Regions from separate parts of the Lysinibacillus sp. NPDC095746 genome, predicted to be linked through region 2. Evidence: riboswitches for the same ligand, from Rfam matches in the RefSeq annotation. Region 2 holds a riboswitch; each other region holds the start of a gene.

Region 1 (6,306 bases), on a different contig from region 2:
CTACTGCTGAATTACTAAATCCACTTAATGCTAATTTTAATGCATCCGAAGTGCCTAGCTCTCTCGTTGAATCTTCCATTGATGGAGCTAACCCTAATAAGATTGTAACGAGAGCAATAATCATAGCAGAGCTAACGGGATAGGATACTGCTTCTGTAACCCAAAGGATGACCGCAAAAGCTAAAATAGCCAAAGCGCGTTGTCCGGCTATAGGTAAATCGCCGTTGTTAGGTAAAAAAGTGATGATGATTAATGAAGCGAAGGCTAATCCAATCCAGAGTGGTTTCAAATTACGTTTTGGTTTTGCTTGTTCAGAAGTAGACATACTTTTTCATCCTTTCTTAAACATGACTATAATTTTCACATCGGCTAGTAAAATGCTTTATGAAGAAAGTTAATTTGTCTATTTATTGTAAAAAAACTAGTATGTGAAATACCCTCTATATATAGCGATAATGGGAAGTTGCGAGAAAATTAATGGTCATAGAAAAGACAAAAATATCCAAAAGATATTATTTTTTCTTTTTGAATGCTGAAGTCACTTTAGGCTCAGTTCCTAGCAGCAAGCGCTTAATATTTTCGATATGCAAAATGATGGCTATACCAAAAAGTAATAGGGCTATAATCGTTGGGACTGTTCCAGGAATCCATAAATATGTGGCTATACAGAAAACGAGATAAAACTCAAGTACACCGACAATTAAATAGTTCGTTACGAAAGATAACATAACAAATAAAATGAGTGCAAATAAGCCAATTGTCCAATCAATTGCAAGTAATATCCCAATGATTGAAGCAGTTCCTTTACCGCCATTGAAGCCCATATAAAATGGGAAATTATGACCTAGAATGACACCAGCAGCTGCAATATAAGTAAAGAGCCAAACTTGTATTTCTGTTAATTGTGTTATATCTGCTAAATAGGCATGTGCACAGATTATAGCCGCAACGCCTTTGCCGATATCGATCAGTGCAACTAATATGCCGTATTTCCAGCCGAGGGAAAGTGTTGCGTTAGAGGCACCTGCATTGCCATGACCAGTCTTTTTTAAATCTACCCCAGATAAAAACTGAGCAACTTTAGAGCCGTGAATACAGCCAATCAAATAACCAACAAGAAGAAAAATAATAACGGCTTTTATCATAAAAATTCTCCTTTCAAAATAAAATAGGCTCGTCACTAAAAGTTAGGAATGACGTTTGGTATAACAAATGCCCTAAAGTTGATTGGAGTGAGACTGGGCGCCCCTAGGAGAGCACATAGTCGGAACTGTAATCAACCCCACATTTTGTGATAAAAACTATAAATATCAAAATAGTGTATGCGTTCGTATTACGTAAAAAAGCAGACGGAAGTTTCAGAAAAAATAAAATTTTAGTATTGACAGTGAAAAAGTCTATGTTTATACTGTGTAACAACGATGGAAATTGAATCTCATACTCTTATCAAGAGCGGCGGAGGGATAGGCCCTATGATGCCCGGCAACCAGTAAGTGATGAACTTGCTAAGGTGCTAATTCCTACAGATTCTTATTGGATCTGGCAGATAAGGGGAGGAAAACTTGCAACCGCAACCCTCTTCTTAGCTGAAGAGGGTTTTTGTTTTCTACTAAAAAATCCTCCTCATCTCCGGTACCATCGTAAAAAAATAACCATTTGGAGGTATACAATGACAAAATTTAAACCAGAAACATTGCTGTTACACGGTGGCCAAGAGCCAGACCCGGTAACAGGATCACGAACAGTACCGATATATCGCTCAACGGCTTTCGTTTTTAAAGACACTGCTCATGCGCAACGTCTTTTTGCCTTAGAGGAAGCGGGCAATATTTACACACGAATTACAAACCCAACTGTAGATGTTTTTGAAAAACGCGTCGCTTTATTAGAAGGCGGTACAGCAGCAGTAGCACTTTCATCTGGTGCAGCAGCTATCGCATTTTCCATTTTAAATCTTGCAGGGGCAGGCGATGAAATCGTTGCAGGTAGCTCTTTATACGGAGGTACTTATAATTTATTCGCCAACACACTACCAAACTACGGTATTAAAACGATTTTTGTAGACGAAACAAATCCAGAAAATTTCCGAGCAGCTATTACTGATAAAACAAAGGCCGTGTTCGCTGAAATTTACGGTAACCCAAGTTTAAAGGTACTAGATATTGAAGCAGTAGCAAATATAGCACATGAAAACGGCTTGCCATTAATTATTGATAGCACATTTGCTTCACCATATGGCTCTACACCAATTGACTACGGTGCGGATATTGTTGTTCATTCCGCAACAAAATGGATTGGTGGCCACGGAACAACTTTAGGTGGTGTTGTAGTAGATGCAGGGAAGTTTGACTGGACTCGTGGCCGTTTCCCAGGTTTTACTGAGCCAGATGCTTCTTATCATGGTTTACGTTATGGTATTGACACAGCAGAGGCAGCATTCGCCACAAAATTGCGTGTGCAATTACTACGCGACTTTGGTCCAACATTAAGTGCAGATGCAGCATTTAATTTATTACAAGGTTTAGAAACGCTTCATTTGCGTATTCCTAAACACAACGAAAATGCATTAGCGGTAGCTGAATATTTACGAAACCACCCATCTGTGGAATATGTAAATTACAATGGCTTAGAAGATTTCCCTACCCATGATTTAGCTAAAAAATATTTAAAAAATGGCTTCGGTTCAGTGCTTACATTTGGTATTAAAGGTGGACGTGAAGCAGGGCGTAAATTAATAGATAGTGTGAAATTATTCTCGCACGTAGCAAATGTAGGGGATGCAAAATCATTAATTATTCATCCAGCATCTACTACACATCAGCAACTATCTGCTGAAGAGCTAATCCAAACTGGCGTAACCGAGTCGCTCATTCGCTTATCCATCGGTTTAGAGGCAGTAGAGGACATCATTGAAGATTTAGAACAAGCTATTGAACAAGTAACAGCCTCACAACAAAAAGTAGAAGCTTAATAAAAAGGACTTTGTTGTAGTGTTGACGTATTTTCTCATTCGATAGGCCTCATTTGGTCATGCGTCAAAGGTTGCTACATCATCCGCTCGCCTCATTTGGTGAAGAAGCTGGAAATTTAATACCTAGTAACTTGATAAGTATTATTGACTTTCTTAAATCCTTGTTTTATACTAGGAAATAAGAAAAGTGTTCGAAGGGCTACCAACCTAGAACCAATGTTTTCAATTAATGCTTAAACTAATTTAGTTTCATAAGTGCTCCCCCACTTTTGAATAGATGAAGAGGAGTAGTTACTCAGCCAGTAGCTACTATTGCTACAAAACTGATGATAAAGGAGTGTTTTAAATGGGAAATGTGTATAGTGCGCAAAACATTGCATCTTATCTTATTTATGAATTAAATGAAGGTCATGTGTTTGTGAACAACATGTCCATTCAAAACATACTTGCGTCAGTTGAACGTAAATGGCAAGAGAACTTTGGACATTCTGCTTTTAATGAAATGGTTTATGTCAAAGAGGAAGGCTATACAGTAAAAGAAGTTTTCGAAGCTTATGAAAGCTATGGAGCAAATCATATTCCTCTTCCTGCGACAGAGTATTATTTAAAATACGGTACATTCCAATTAGTTGAACGTACGTATGCAATACCAAATTTTACGCGGGAGGAAATAGGATTAGTTCAACAAGCTTTAACACAATATCGTTATAAATTGCTAGCCAACGCTAGTTAATTATCCCTCATATTTTTAGCTCATTCTCTGCTGCTACAGGGAATGAGCTTTTTAAATTAGACTTATGAAAATATACAGAAAAAATTTTTATTAATATATTCAAAAGAACAATTTTTATGAATGTCTTTACATACATATATAATAGAAGAAAGGCATTTGTTTTTTTAACTTCTTTCAACAAATATATTTGTAACGGAAGCGCTGTTACAAAAGTCTCTCACATTTATAGTTGGTGAGATTAATGCGTAGTTAAGTTTCTTTTCAGTAGGTTTGCAAACATCTGAACCTGTCGCTACGCTTTTGGTACAAAAGACATTTGCTGAACTAAAGGACGCCATGTCCTGTGGCAATTTATCTATGCGAAAGCGACAGCAACAACAACAACGACTGAGTGAACATCATATTGGTCTAAAGCCTCTGGCGGATGTCATGGAATCGGCTTTGTACCAGCATAAAGCCGGTTCCGGACGCAATTGCCGAGGCATAATTGATAAAGAACAGTCAATAATTGTTCCATCATTATAGTTCAAGTGAAAAATCATATAATAAAAGGGATGAAAACGATTTCTTTTGCACGTCTACAGAAAACAAATGTCCATCCTAGAAAGATTTTTCTTGTGCAATGTAAGTATTTACGTTACAATTTTCTTTAAGTTGAATTTTGAATTATTTGAATTTGTGTGTGTTTCAAAGGTTTTTTATTTTCGTTCAGAGTAGCGAAGGTTAGATGACTTAACCTAAATATCTGTTTGAAAACGAAGTGTTAGAAACACGGCAAATTGACCTGCTTTATAAAGTCGGCGCACAATTCAAAATATGTACGAATTAAGCTGAGACGAAATAAATTTAATGAAACTGCGGAATGTAAGTTGGAGGGAATACAACAATGGCAACTATAAAGGCAGCTATATTAGGATTTGGAACGGTAGGTCAAGGAATTTACCATATATTAAACGACAAGCGTGAAGAGCTTAAAAATAAATTAGGAATTGAGCTAGAAGTAGCAAAAATTTTAGTTACTGATACTAGCCGTGAACGTGTACCAGGCACAGCGCATTTAATGACAACTAGTATGGATGAAGTATTAGCTGAACCAGGTATGCAGGTTGTTTTTGAGGCGATTGTCAATGAGGAGCCAGCATTTACTTATTTAAAGCGCGCTGTTGAACATAAATGTCATGTCATCACCGCTAATAAAGTAATGTTTGCAAAACGAGGCTTGGAGCTACAGGATCTTGCAAAAGCAAACGGTGTTTTTGTAGGCTTTGAGGCAACGACTGCTGGCGGTGTACCAGTTATTAAAACGATGAAAAACATTTTGCTTGTCAATGATGTTAGTCGTATTCAGGGTGTTTTAAATGGGACATCCAACTATATTTTAACGAAAATGCGTTCACAAGGCTGGTCGTTCGAAACTGCATTAAAAGAAGCGCAAAATTTAGGCTATGCAGAGGCAGATCCATATAATGATATTTCAGGACAGGATGCCTTTAAAAAATTAATGATTTTAAGTGCTTTGGCATTTGGAGAACAACCAGACTGGGCTGACGTCGAAGTAGTAGGTATTGATAGTATTTCGGCGGAGCAAGTAAAAGAAGCATGTGAAAAAGGCTTGCGTTACCGCCACGTTGCTGAGGTTGAGAAACTAGCAGATGGTAAAGTGGTCGCAAAGGTTGGCCCGCAATTAGTTGATAAAGAACATCCACTTTATCCAGTTGATGATGTCAATAATGCTGTGGCATTAGATACTAATTATATTGGCACATTGACGCTAGTTGGACCTGGGGCAGGTATGTATCCAACAGCTAGTGTAATGGTTGAGGATTATGCGGAAATTATCGGTAAGCGAGCTGGATTTGTCGTAACAATATAATAGATGCCTATCATTCAACAATGTTCTACTTGTTTGAATGATAGGCATTTTTTAATCCTCATCTTTAACATCGATATCCTCTGGAATAGGTGTATTCCGCCAAATTTCTATTTCCTCTTTAATGCGATCTAACTGCTCAAAATAAGTGCTAAATTGCCCGCTATTAATTAGTATTTGGTCACCGTCGTATACTGAACGAATACGGCCCTCGTAAACTAGGCGAAGAACTTGATCCTCTGGCATACTAAGTTCGATGGCTGTTTCTTCAATTGTTTTATACATAAATTTCGCTCCTTTTATTGTTTTTATTATAACCTCCCTTTAATAGAAAGCCTACTATGGGTTAATAAATGAAAGAAAAAGGAAAATGGTAATTGTTTGATTTTGGATAAATCTGTATTATTAATGTTAATGAGTTGTGACGGTTACGGGGGCAATAATGATGATTAGCTATTACCATTTTGCAATGTAAAATAAGCTGTCTGAAATGTTCAAGGAAATGGACATTTATTCAAGGTCTTTTTTTCTCATCGATTCGTCTTACAGGTGTAGCTATTGGAACCATTTTATCGTTTAGTAGCTCTCTCCTGTCTTTTGTGATGCTTTAGAAAGGGAACTTTGGAAATCTTGCGGGGAACACCAACTATGTAAACAATGGGGAAGGGGCTAGACTAGCCTTTTCTGCAGGTCTTTTCTTTGACATATATATTGCCCTGTATTGGAGTGGCG
Region 2 (6,306 bases):
CTCTGATAGCCGCAATATGTGCTGGCGTTGTACCGCAGCAACCTCCGACAATATTTAGCCAGCCCTTTTCCGCAAAGCCTTTTAGCTTTTGTGACAATGATTCAGGTGACTCATGATAGCAGCCTTCCTCATCCGGTAAGCCCGCATTCGGGTAACAGCTAATATAGCCTGTTGAAAGCTCTGCTAGTGAACGAATATGATCAGTCATAAACTCTGGTCCAGTCGCACAGTTTAAGCCAACTGACAATGGCTTAATATGCTCGATGGAAATGTAAAAAGCATCAATTGTTTGGCCGGCAAGTGTCGTTCCCATCGGTTCAATTGTTCCAGATATCATCACAGGTAGCTCTTTTTCAGTAGCCTTAAAAGCACGAGATATCCCCAATGTTCCCGCCTTAACATTCAACATATCCTGACTAGTTTCTAACAACAAAACGTCCGCCCCGGCATCGATTAATGACTTTGCTTGAACATAAAAGTTTTCCTCTAGCTCATCAAATGTAATTCCACCTGTAACAGATAGGGTTTTTGTAGTTGGTCCCATCGCTCCCGCTACAAAACGTGGCCAATCGGATGTTGAAAACTGATCTACTACTTTGCGTGCAATTTCAACAGCACGTTTGTTAATTTCTTCTGCCTTCGCACCTAGATCATATTCATTTAATACAAGTGGTGTACCCCCAAATGTATTTGTACAAATAATATCTGCTCCAGCCTCTAAATATTTTCTATGAACCTTTTCAAGCACATCTGGTCTAGTTAGCACAAGATTTTCATTACAGCCATCATATTCCTCGCCGCCAAAATCCTCTGCCGATAAATTTTCATTTTGTAGCATTGTTCCCATTGCGCCATCAAGAATTAATATTCGTTTCTCTAGTTGCTCTTCAATCATGTGCTTAGCCATTTATACTTACCCCTTTTTTCTGTTCATCCAATTGCTCAATAACTTTCATTAATTCTAGCGTCATATCATAGCGTAAAAATGGTGTGATGAGGTAAATACCATTGAAATATTCCGCTGCTACTTCTACTAATTCTTTAGCAATTGCAATGCCTTCTATTGTTGCGCGTTCCTTATCATCACCACAAGCCTTCATACGTGCTAACGCATCATCAGATAGCTTGATGCCTGGTACTTCATGATGTAAGAACTCCGCACTTTTATAGCTCGTTACTGGCATAATACCTATATAAATTGGCGTTTCTAAATGCTTTGTCGCCTCGTGAATTTCCACGATTTTTTCCTTTGTATAAACAGGCTGTGAAATAAAATAATCTGCCCCATGTTCAATTTTCTTTTCTAATCGAGAGACAGCGCGATCTAGTACACGGACATTAGGATTAAATGCAGCCGCTACAGAGAAATTTGCCTTTTTACGAAGCGGTTTCCCTGAGAACGAAACACCTTCATTTAACTGTTTTATTAATTGGATTAGCTCCATTGATGATACGTCATAAACGCTAGTTGCTCCCGGGAAATCGCCTACCTTTGTCGGATCTCCAGTAACCGCTAAAACATCATGAATTCCTAGTGCATTTAATCCCATTAAATGTGATTGAAGACCAATTAAATTTCGATCTCGGCATGTTATATGGGTTAACGGGCGTACCCCGTGCGTTTCTTTCAGTAAGGCACCCATTGCGACATTACTAATCCTTGGAGAAGCAAGTGAATTATCTGCCATCATGACTACATCCGCGCCCGCCTCATATATTTTCTTTGCCCCTTTAATAAAGCCTTCTATTTCTAAATGTCTTGGTGTATCTAACTCCACAATAACCGAGCGTTCACGTTTTACTTTTTCATGTAATGGCTCATAATTTGCTGGCTCTGCCTCACGAACAATCTCTATTTTTTCTGGCTTTGTATACTTTTCTTCAACCGGGGATAACTCCTCTAAGTACTTTTTCGCTGCAGCAATATGCTTTGGTGTCGTACCACAACAGCCACCAATTAAACGCACCCCTTGATCACGAAGCTCTACAGCTGCTCGACCAAAATAATCAGCCTCCGACTCATAAACGACACGCCCATCCTCTAAATCAAGAAGAGAGGCGTTCGGATACGCTGACATAAATGCCTGCTCAGGAAGCTCTACCCCTTCAAATGCTTGGATAGTATGGTGAGGACCTAAACGACAGTTAACACCTACGATATCAGCACCTAACGCTTCAAGTTCATGTAAGGCGTGATTTAAGCTCATTCCATTTTGTAATACTCCGGGTTCGTGCATAGAAACTTGAGCGATAATCGGTAATGTGGTTTTAGCTCGTAGCATTGATAAAGTCGCTGTTAGCTCTTCAAAATCATAATAGGTTTCAAGTAAAAGGCCATCTGGATTTCCTGCAAGTAAAACCGTTGCCTGCTCATCTATAGTTGCTAAGATTTCCTCTAACGTTGCATCACTTTTTCGAATACCACGGATTCCCCCAATAGTACCCAACACAAATTGCCCACCATCCGCTGCTGCACGTTTTGCAATCGTTATAGCAGCTTCATTATATTGCTGTACACGAGATTCTAATCCATAGCGGGCTAATTTTATGGCATTAGCTCCGTAAGTGTTCGTCTGAATAATATCGGCACCAGCAGCTATATATTCTCTATGAATCTTTTCAATTAATTCCGGTCTCTGTACATTCATTTCCTCATGACAGTACTCCAAGCCATAGCCGTATAAAACTGTACCAATTGCACCATCTGCTGTAAGAACATGCGTTTTTAACCTTTCAAGCAATCCCATAAAACTAACCTCTCTTTCTTTTTCTATCAATTATGCCTCGGCATAATTCGTTCTGAATCGGCTTTGTGCTTAGGCCTGCACGCTGCAGGTTAGTTAGCGTACTATCCGCTAAGAACTCCTTGCCGATTCCGTGACATCCGCCGAAGGCTTTAGGTCAACACGAAGTTGGTCACTCAGTCGTTGCCACAGGACGTGGCGTTCTTAGACTGAGTTCCTCTATTTCGACTGATGTTTGGACATCAGCCGAAAAAAAGTTAAAATAAAAAAGCCTTCTTTCACAAAAAAAGAAGGCTTTTACGTTTCGTAATTGTTTTCCTTCTCATCTTCGACACACGGTCTTCTGGATTTAGCACCTGACAATAAGTTGGTTGCTGAAGCTTCATAGGGCCAGTCCCTCTGCTTCTCTTGATAAGAATTTAGTATGAATTTTTTAAATAATTAAAAGAATCATATCGTTTACGAACGATTGAGTCAAGACTATTTCACTGAACAAAGGATAATTTTTACGAAATTCATAAAATTTTGATTTATATTAAACAATTACGATAGTTTTTCTACAAGTTCCTCACCAATTTTTTTACCATTTTGAATACACGCACCTATGCCTACTCCAAAATAAGAGCATCCTGCTATTGATAAATTTGGATAGTTTTTCTCGAGCTCTTGTAAGAGACCTTGCAACGCTTCACGATGTGCCAAGTCGTACTTCGGCATCTGGTCGATCCATTTCGTCACGTTAATAACAGTTGGTTTTTCTTCAATTCCTAAGCTTTTTCTTACGTCCTCTAGAGCTACAACCGCTAATTCTTCATCTGACATCATACGCAATTTCTCATACTCGGGGTTAATGCTCTTATAAAAAAGTCGTACAAGTAATTTTCCTTCTGCTGAAGTGTGTTTCCACTTGCGGCTTGTCCACGTTGCTGCATTACAGATAACATCCGAATTATGTGACACAATATAGCCTGTTCCATCTGCAGGTAATCTATTATCGGGAACATCAAATCCTAAATAAATCGTAATGGCGGATGCAGTATTAAATTGTTCAAAATAGCCGTTCAAAGAGTCATCCTGTAATAAGCTTTGTACCGCTTCATTAGGCAGTGCCAATACAACATGATTTGCTTCAATCATTTTACCGTTTGCTAACGTAACTGCGTATAGATTCTCCTGCTTTTTAACACTAGTAGTAGCAATCCCTTTTATAATTTCTACATCCGTTAATGTTTCTTCAAGTCGATCAATTAGTGACGATAAACCATTTTTAAATGAAATAAATTTTTTATTGGCGGCTTTCACAAATTGTTCCCTGTTTGCATCGAAACCTTTAATAATACTACCGTAATCGTTTTTGTAATCGATTAAATACGGTAAAGTAGAAGCAATTGAAAGTTGATTTAAATCTCCAGAATATACACCTGCAAGTACCGGTGCTATTTGGTTTTGAACAAGCTCTTCACCTAAATAATACGTTAAAAATTCCCCAATCGAGCTTTCCTTTGTAAACCTTTCATTCGGCATTGTTAAATCCTTTAACGCTTCTTTTTTACCTTCCTCTGATACAAGCGTGCTTTCCTCGAGAGATTGTAAGCTCATAGGGATACCGAATGTTGAGTCTGTTGGAATGGCATGTAGCTCATTATTTGTGTAAATATACGAAATACCTGTTTCGTTATAGACTAGATTTTGTGCAAAATTCAGTTCCTCTACTAACTCCATGACACCTTTATGACGCGCTACAATAGAATCTGCTCCAGTTTCCATGATGAATCCTTGTTCATATGAAGAGTGCAGCTTGCCACCAAGGTATGTATTTTTTTCAACAAGCACAAGTTTTACATCTAAGTTTTTCTCCTGAACTTGGCGTTGTAAATAATGCATCGTACACAATCCCGTAATTCCGCCACCTAATACAACAACTGTTTTCATATTAACCGCCCCTATTTTTTGTTCTTTATTTAGTATAAACTTTTTTTATCGAAAATTACGTTAAACCCTTTACAAATTTAGCAAAAATGGAGCTATCCAGCACATTGGACAGCTCCATTTTTTCATCATATATTCGCTAGAGGCTTTTACCTTCATTACGGAAATTATCTATTAACCGTTAATATAGTGTTATTTGTGCCCTAATGTATGTATCAACAATTTTCTCTTCATTCATTTAAATTTTGTGCAAAGCTAGCTAATTTTCCAGCTGAATTTTCCACTTCGTTAAAGGCAATACCTAATTCACTTAGTACTTCTGCTATTGCCTGTACTTCTTTTTCCATCCGACCATTTTGGTCTTTCGCCTCGGTCATAGCTTCTAATATGTTAGTAAATTGGCCTTCCGTTTGAACCATATTTTCCTCACCAGAGGCTACCTCTTCTTGAATATTACTAAGCGAATGAACAAGTTTATCTGTCCGTTCATTCGTTTTATGTAGTAACGTTGCTACCGATGTGACAGATTCCTTTGTTTGAATCGATAGTTTTCTCACTTCATCTGCAACAACACTAAAGCCTTTACCCGCTTCTCCAGCACGAGCAGCTTCTATTGCGGCATTTAAAGCTAACAAGTTCGTTTGATTAGCAATATTTGTCACAACATTCATAATCGATTCCATTTCCTTTGACATATCTGTCAACTGTGCAATATTTTCCGCTATATCATCAAGTGAGCAAATAATAGTATTCATATTTTGCGATTGACTCTTTAAACGTTCACGCCCTTCTAATGCCTGACTCTCAGCCATAGTCGACACTTGAAGTGATTTTTTCGCTAGTTGTTTAATTTCCTCTGATTGTCCACTTAAGCGATGAAATGAATTGTTCGTTTCTTGAGATATTGTGGCAAGACATTCCGAAGACTTTACGATTTCTTGCTCTATCGCTTCTTTTCTACGTTCTATTTTTTCATGAAGTTGCTCAATTGTGTGCTCAAACGCCTCTAAAACCAATTGTTGCTCAAAATTGGAAATTTTCGAGATAGCTCGAATTGTATTAAGCTGATCTATTGGATGAACAACATGTTCTTCAACCAAGTCAATAAATGACGCAGTTAAATCTTGAAACGCACAAATATACCATTGTGTTTTAAGGCCAATATGGACATGCACTTTAGCAATTTTTATGCGTCTTTGATAAAATTCATTATCAATCTTACCATTAAACATTTCAATAATATGACGTCGTAATGTAATTTTCAGCTTCTCCACAGAACTATGTCTATTAATAATATCTACTAAACTATGTTCAGTTCCAATCATTTCATAAAATCGATGAACAATATTATCAATATTGGCTTCTACAAAAGGTTGAAAGGCTTTTAAATATTGTAAATCCTTCTTTGTCAATTTAAGCAAATCAATTTGCCTTTTTATTGATTGGCAATTCACTATATCCATTTTCACCGTGTAGTGCTTTAAATCTAACGCCGTTGTCTTTCTCTCTTTTTGAAAAATCACACATTTACCCTCTTTCATGCCGTGTACTTTTGAAAAGCTGAGAAAAATCTAATTTCGTCTACCAAAAATATAAAAGATCAGGAAGATTCATCCCCAACTTTTGGTGATAA
Region 3 (6,306 bases), on a different contig from region 2:
GAATTTTTGAATATCCTACATTTACTCCATGATTAGGTAAATCCCCCATGACTATGTGGAAGCCTTCCAATCTAAGTTTTTCTATAAGCCATGCATACCAACGGTGATTTTCATATGCACCATGAAGAATAGCAACCACAGCCTTTGCTTGTCCATCAGCTTCCCATTTCCACATTTCACATAGTCCTCCTAAAAAAATAATTACACAATGATTATATCGGAATATCTAGATCATTTTAATTTTATATTTCCATCATGTTGCGTATTTGATACGATAATATTACATCATAGAAAGAAAAGAGGCGATACTCATGATCTATCCATTTAAAGGTAAAAGACCCAATATCGATCCTTCTGTTTTCATTGCTGATTATGCAACAGTTACTGGCGACGTTACAATAGGTGCTGAAACAACCATTTGGTTTAACACAGTTATTCGAGGAGATGTATCACCAACAATTATAGGAAAAAGAGTTAGTATTCAAGACCTCTGTTGCTTACATCAAAGCCCCAAATATCCACTCATTATTGAAGATGAAGTAACAGTAGGACATCAAGTAACTTTACATAGCTGTACGATTCGAAAAAAAGCCTTAATAGGTATGGGCTCTATAGTATTAGACGGAGCGGAGATTGGAGAGGGTGCATTCATTGGGGCGGGTAGTCTAGTTCCTCCAGGTAAAGTAATTCCTCCAAATAGCTTAGCACTTGGCCGTCCTGCAAAGGTTGTAAGAGAATTAAATGATGAAGATAAAGAAGATATGGAACGCATCATACGTGAATATGTAGAAAAGGGGCAATACTATAAATCTCTTCAACCAAAAAATTAATATAACTAAATCAAAGCAGTTCCACGTTTTCTTGGGTAACCGAACCCTCCATGATTATGATTAGGAGCTTATTTTTTTCGTTAAAAAACAGTGAAAGGGGCTATAAGAATATTGAGCCCCTTTCTGTAATAGTATTTTTAAATATTTTCCAAACACTTCATTGCTTTAGCTAAATAGTTTATAAACCTGCTTTTTCTTTTAATGCGTCAGCTTTGTCTGTTTGTTCCCAAGGTACATTTAAATCTGTACGACCGAAGTGACCATATGCGGCAGTTTGCTTATAAATAGGACGACGAAGGTTAAGCATTTTAATAATCCCCGCTGGGCGTAGATCAAATAGCTCGCGTACCCATTTTACAATTTCACTTTCCGTAACTTTTCCTGTTCCAAATGTATCAACAGCAATAGATACAGGTTGAGCAACACCAATCGCATAAGCTAGTTGTACTTCAGCTCGATCAGCTAAACCAGCAGCTACGATATTTTTCGCCACATAGCGTGCTGCATATGCCGCTGAACGGTCTACCTTAGTTGCGTCCTTACCTGAGAAAGCACCTCCACCATGACGTGCATAGCCACCGTATGTATCAACGATGATTTTACGTCCAGTTAAACCAGCATCCCCTTTAGGACCACCAATTACGAATCGGCCAGTTGGGTTAATGAAATATTTAGTATCGGCATCTAGTAATTCACTTGGAACAACTGGAGCAATAACGAATTCTTTTAAGTCTGCTTGAATTTGCTCAAGTGTAGCTTCTTCATCATGCTGTGTTGAAATTACAATCGTATCAACGCGTACTGGTACATTGTTTTCATCATATTCAACCGTTACTTGCGTTTTTCCATCTGGGCGTAAATATGCTAATTCACCAGATTTACGTACTTCCGTTAAACGACGAGCTAATTTATGCGCTAAACTAATTGGTAATGGCATAAGCTCTGGCGTTTCGTTACATGCATAACCGAACATTAAACCTTGGTCACCTGCACCAATTGCTTCAATGTCAGCGTCTGTCATAGAACCTTCACGCGCCTCTAATGCTTGGTCAACTCCTTGGGCAATATCAGGTGATTGCTCGCCAATCGCAACAAGTACTGCTAGGTTTTCAGCATCAAAGCCATACTTCCCACGTGTATAACCGATTTCTGCTACAGTATCACGAACGATACCTTTAATATCTACATAAGTAGAAGTAGTAATTTCTCCTGCTACTAACGCTAAGCCTGTTGTTACTGTTGTTTCACACGCTACACGCGCGTTTGGATCTTCTGCTAAAATAGCATCTAAAATGGCATCCGAGATTTGGTCACAAATTTTGTCTGGATGTCCCTCTGTTACACTCTCTGATGTAAACAGTCGACGGTTTGTCATTTGATTTTCCTCCTATTACTTTTACAAATAATATTTGCGAATTAATACGGTACTCATTACCCATGTCAAGTTCGCCCATAAGGATTGAACTCTCAAGCCGTTGTTGCTGTCGTTGCACTTTCGCACAGTAAACATTTGTTACAGTCACTACGCTTTCGCACAACTAAACAGCTGCTGCTTTTAACACGAGGATTTTCGAAAGATCCGTCATTATAATAAGGAAAGGACTGTATACTTACCTTTAATTCGTTTTTAACAATAAAAAAATCCTTTTCTCACGCTTACTTAACATGAGGAAAGGAATAATGACTTCGTAACCTTTCACTCTTATCGTTCAAGGGAGTTTCCCCTTGCATCAGATTGGCACCAGCGCATGTCGTGAAATAGTTCATGCAGGTTGCCGGGTTTCACAGGGCCTGACCCTCCACCAGCTCGGGATAAGAGTATCCGTTCAATATCTCATAATACGTAAATGGTCGAACATTGTCAAATATTTTTATCTTCTTCCAGCGAATGTCTGACGCTACGTTAGCATGCTTTCATGCGAAAACCATTTAAAGTCTCTGGACGAAATTATGCTGTGGCATAATTGAATGTATTCTTATAAAGAAAGTATGGGCTTTATGCAGCAAGGAATTTGGCTTATGCTGTAAATTAAAACAAAATAATCCCTACTCTCCACCTCACATCATGTGTTAACATATGTGTAACCCTTTACAGTACATTTTGTAGCAAAAGCAAGGCGTTAGCTACAGAACATGTGGTGGATGAATATGATTGAGCCCCTTTTTAGTCGAAGACACGCTCCAACTATAAAAACAAGCTAAAACTTCACATCCTGTGCGAACCCCATGTCAGCCAAGCTTCCAAACACAATTTTGCTGTGTCGAAAGTGAATGTGTGATCACTTATAAATAGGGTAAAAAGCATTATCAAAACGAATCAATTTACTTTTTGTCGTTTTCTTGAAAAGTAATAAAATCTGAAAAATAATTTCTGAATTAGTATAGATTATTTAAGCAATTGTGTTATACTATTTTTGAAATTAAGAAAATCTCCCTCAGACTCAAGGGAATACTATAAAAAAGGATGGTATTTAATCGATGAATTCAGTAGAAATTGCAAACGAACTGAAGGAATTATTAAACGGCGGTAACATTAATGTTCAACTTTCAGTACCACAATTAGCTGAAAAAGCAACATCTCGTGGTGAAGCTATGTTAACAGTAGATGGCGCAGTTCGTGCAGAAACTGGCAAATACACTGGTCGTTCACCTAAAGATAAATATACGGTAGAAGAAGAGAGCACAAAGGATAAAATTGACTGGGGAAAAGTTAACCGACCAATTTCTTCTGAAGTGTTCGATAACTTATATGTAAAAGTAGTAAAATATTTAAAAGAACGTGACGAATTATTCGTATTCAAAGGCTTTGCTGGTGCTGACAAAGATTCACAATTAAGCATCCAAGTAATCAATGAATACGCTTGGCACAATCTTTTCGCTCATCAATTATTTATCCGTCCAACTGCAGAAGAATTGGCTTCTCATGTTGCTGACTTCACAGTTATCTCAGCTCCTAACTTTAAAGCAGATCCTGCTATTGATGGTACTGCTTCTGAAACATTCATCATTGTATCACTTGAAAAGAAAATTATCCTAATCGGTGGTACTGAATACGCTGGTGAAATCAAAAAATCTATTTTCGGTATTATGAACTACTTGTTACCACAGCAAGGCATCCTTTCAATGCACTGCTCAGCAAACGTTGGTGAAGCTGGAGATGTTGCATTATTCTTCGGTTTATCTGGTACTGGTAAAACAACTTTATCAGCTGATCCTGACCGTAAGCTTATCGGTGACGATGAACACGGTTGGTCTGATAACGGTGTATTCAACATTGAGGGCGGTTGCTATGCAAAAACAATTAACCTTTCTGCTGAAAAAGAACCAGAAATCTACAACGCAATCCGCTTCGGTTCTGTTCTAGAAAACGTAGCTGTTGATCCAGAAACTCGAGTTTGTGACTATGATGATGGTTCATTAACAGAAAATACGCGTGTAGCTTATCCAATTCAATACATCGAAAATATTGTTGATCCATCTGTTGCAGGTCACCCAAAAACAATCATCTTCTTAACAGCTGATGCATTTGGTGTATTACCTCCAATCAGTAAATTAACAAAAGAGCAAGCAATGTACCACTTCCTAAGCGGTTTCACATCTAAACTTGCTGGTACAGAACGTGGTGTAACAGAGCCAGAACCAGTATTCTCTACTTGCTTCGGTTCTCCATTCCTTCCACTTCCAGCAACAGTTTATGCTGAAATGTTAGGTCAAAAAATTGACGAGCACGGTGCACAAGTATTCTTAGTGAACACTGGTTGGACTGGTGGCGAATATGGTACTGGTAGCCGAATGAAGCTTTCTTACACTCGTGCAATGGTACGTGCAGCCATTGATGGCAAATTAACTGCTGTTGAAACAATTAAAGATTCAGTATTCGGTTTAAACATTCCAACTTCTATTGAAGGTGTACCGACAGAAGTGCTAAATCCTCGTGATGCATGGGCAGACAAAGCTGCTTACGATAAAAAAGCTGCTGAACTTGCTGGTTTATTCAACGAAAACTTCAAGAAATTCTCAAATGTTTCTGAAGCTATCACTAAACTTGGCGGTCCATTAAAATAATTTACTAAGCAAAGGGAACGATTTCAGTCGTTCCCTTTTTTTATTTCCCTATTTTCTACTTTTCATATTAGTAACTTTGTGTATAATTCATAATAGTAGTTTTAGGGGGATAGTTATGAAAAAAAAATATAAAGTGATGATTACCGTTATCAGTCTGCTATTAGTATTGTTTGTTGTAGCCGGATTTTTTGCAGGGAATTATTTTTATAATTTTGCCTTAAATCCAAATACTGATAAATCAGATGTGTTTAATGCTCCGCACAATTCTATTGCTGTTAGTCCTAAGGATGCTAAAGAAAAAGAAGAGAGCGAGAAGTGGTTTAAAGACAATTACAAGGACTCTTATATACAGTCTTTCGATGATTTAAAATTACATGCCTATACACTTAAAAATACAAACGAAACAAATAAATGGGCAATTGTTTTCCATGGATATTCATCTGATGGCTCACAAATGACAAAGTATGCTAAGCATTTTTATGAGACAGGCTACAATGTTCTCGTACCTGATGCAAGGGCTCATGGAAAAAGTGAGGGTGACTATATCGGTATGGGTTGGCATGATCGACTTGATGTAGTCTCTTGGATTAATAATGTGATCAGTTCTAATAACAACGCTGAAATTATTTTGTATGGTGTTTCCATGGGAGGTGCTACAGTGATGATGGCCTCAGGAGAGGATCTACCTGGCAATGTTAAGGCTATTATTGAAGATTGTGGTTATTCCTCAGTTTGGGATGAATTCTCCTATCAATTGCAAGCACTCTTTAATTTACCTGAATTCCCCATTATGCAGTTTTCGTCAATTGTAACGAAGTTAAAGGCTGACTATACGCTTGGTGAAGCAGATAGCGTCAAGCAAGTAGCGAAATCGAAAACACCTATGCTATTCATTCATGGAAGTAATGATACATTTGTTCCATCTGATATGCTAGATAAAGTATACGAGGCTGCCAATGTACCGAAGGAGAAATTTATAGTTGAAGGTGCCGGACATAGCCTTGCAGAAAGCGTTGCTGGAGACTCTTACTGGAAAACTATTAATAACTTCCTAGCAAAATATACAGAGTAAATATTTCTACCGTACAGGAAGCACCTGTACGGTTTTTTAGTCTACCTGAGCAATTCTTCGGGCTCGCTGAGCAGTTTTTCAAACAAAAAAGTTCAAAGCGTCATCTACTGACGTTTCATCCATTCACACAGTGCATGTACTGTTGCTCGATTTTCGGCCGGTGGAAACTGATGAGCATGGCGAAGATCATACCATGTTTCATATCTTTTATTAGCTTCCTTTAAATAAAATTCTAATTGTCTCGCATGCTCAATATCTACATTTTCATCACGATAGCCATGAATAATAAGTACTGGAGCTGTAATGTGCTCTATCTCAAAAAGTGGTGTTCGTGCATCA

What was found. Region 2 has a riboswitch for S-adenosylmethionine ahead of ACIQ7N_RS17215 (bifunctional homocysteine S-methyltransferase/methylenetetrahydrofolate reductase). Riboswitches for the same ligand answer to the same signal wherever they lie in the genome.
Region 1: it holds a riboswitch for S-adenosylmethionine, as region 2 does, so the genes downstream of both, ACIQ7N_RS09055 (O-acetylhomoserine aminocarboxypropyltransferase/cysteine synthase family protein) here and ACIQ7N_RS17215 (bifunctional homocysteine S-methyltransferase/methylenetetrahydrofolate reductase) in region 2, are expected to answer to the same signal.
Region 3: it holds a riboswitch for S-adenosylmethionine, as region 2 does, so the genes downstream of both, metK (methionine adenosyltransferase) here and ACIQ7N_RS17215 (bifunctional homocysteine S-methyltransferase/methylenetetrahydrofolate reductase) in region 2, are expected to answer to the same signal.

Annotation. Positions count from the first base shown of each region.
Region 1 covers NZ_JBIWGL010000009.1:100,463-106,768, forward strand. The annotation lists gene ACIQ7N_RS09045 (DASS family sodium-coupled anion symporter) at 1-325, opposite strand, end outside; gene ACIQ7N_RS09050 (glycerol-3-phosphate acyltransferase) at 513-1,145, opposite strand; SAM riboswitch class I at 1,441-1,553, shown strand; gene ACIQ7N_RS09055 (O-acetylhomoserine aminocarboxypropyltransferase/cysteine synthase family protein) at 1,670-2,971, shown strand; gene ACIQ7N_RS09060 (hypothetical protein) at 3,318-3,704, shown strand; gene ACIQ7N_RS09065 (homoserine dehydrogenase) at 4,591-5,577, shown strand; gene ACIQ7N_RS09070 (MerR family transcriptional regulator) at 5,629-5,859, opposite strand.
Region 2 covers NZ_JBIWGL010000024.1:31,520-37,825, forward strand. The annotation lists gene metH (methionine synthase) at 1-907, opposite strand, end outside; gene ACIQ7N_RS17215 (bifunctional homocysteine S-methyltransferase/methylenetetrahydrofolate reductase) at 900-2,747, opposite strand; SAM riboswitch class I at 3,064-3,162, opposite strand; gene ACIQ7N_RS17220 (protoporphyrinogen oxidase) at 3,288-4,676, opposite strand; gene ACIQ7N_RS17225 (protoglobin domain-containing protein) at 4,904-6,196, opposite strand.
Region 3 covers NZ_JBIWGL010000035.1:21,515-27,820, reverse strand. The annotation lists gene ACIQ7N_RS20330 (alpha/beta hydrolase) at 1-175, opposite strand, end outside; gene ACIQ7N_RS20325 (gamma carbonic anhydrase) at 312-830, shown strand; gene metK (methionine adenosyltransferase) at 1,009-2,205, opposite strand; SAM riboswitch class I at 2,530-2,649, opposite strand; gene pckA (phosphoenolpyruvate carboxykinase (ATP)) at 3,309-4,895, shown strand; gene ACIQ7N_RS20310 (alpha/beta hydrolase) at 5,011-5,967, shown strand; gene ACIQ7N_RS20305 (alpha/beta hydrolase family protein) at 6,072-6,306, opposite strand, start outside.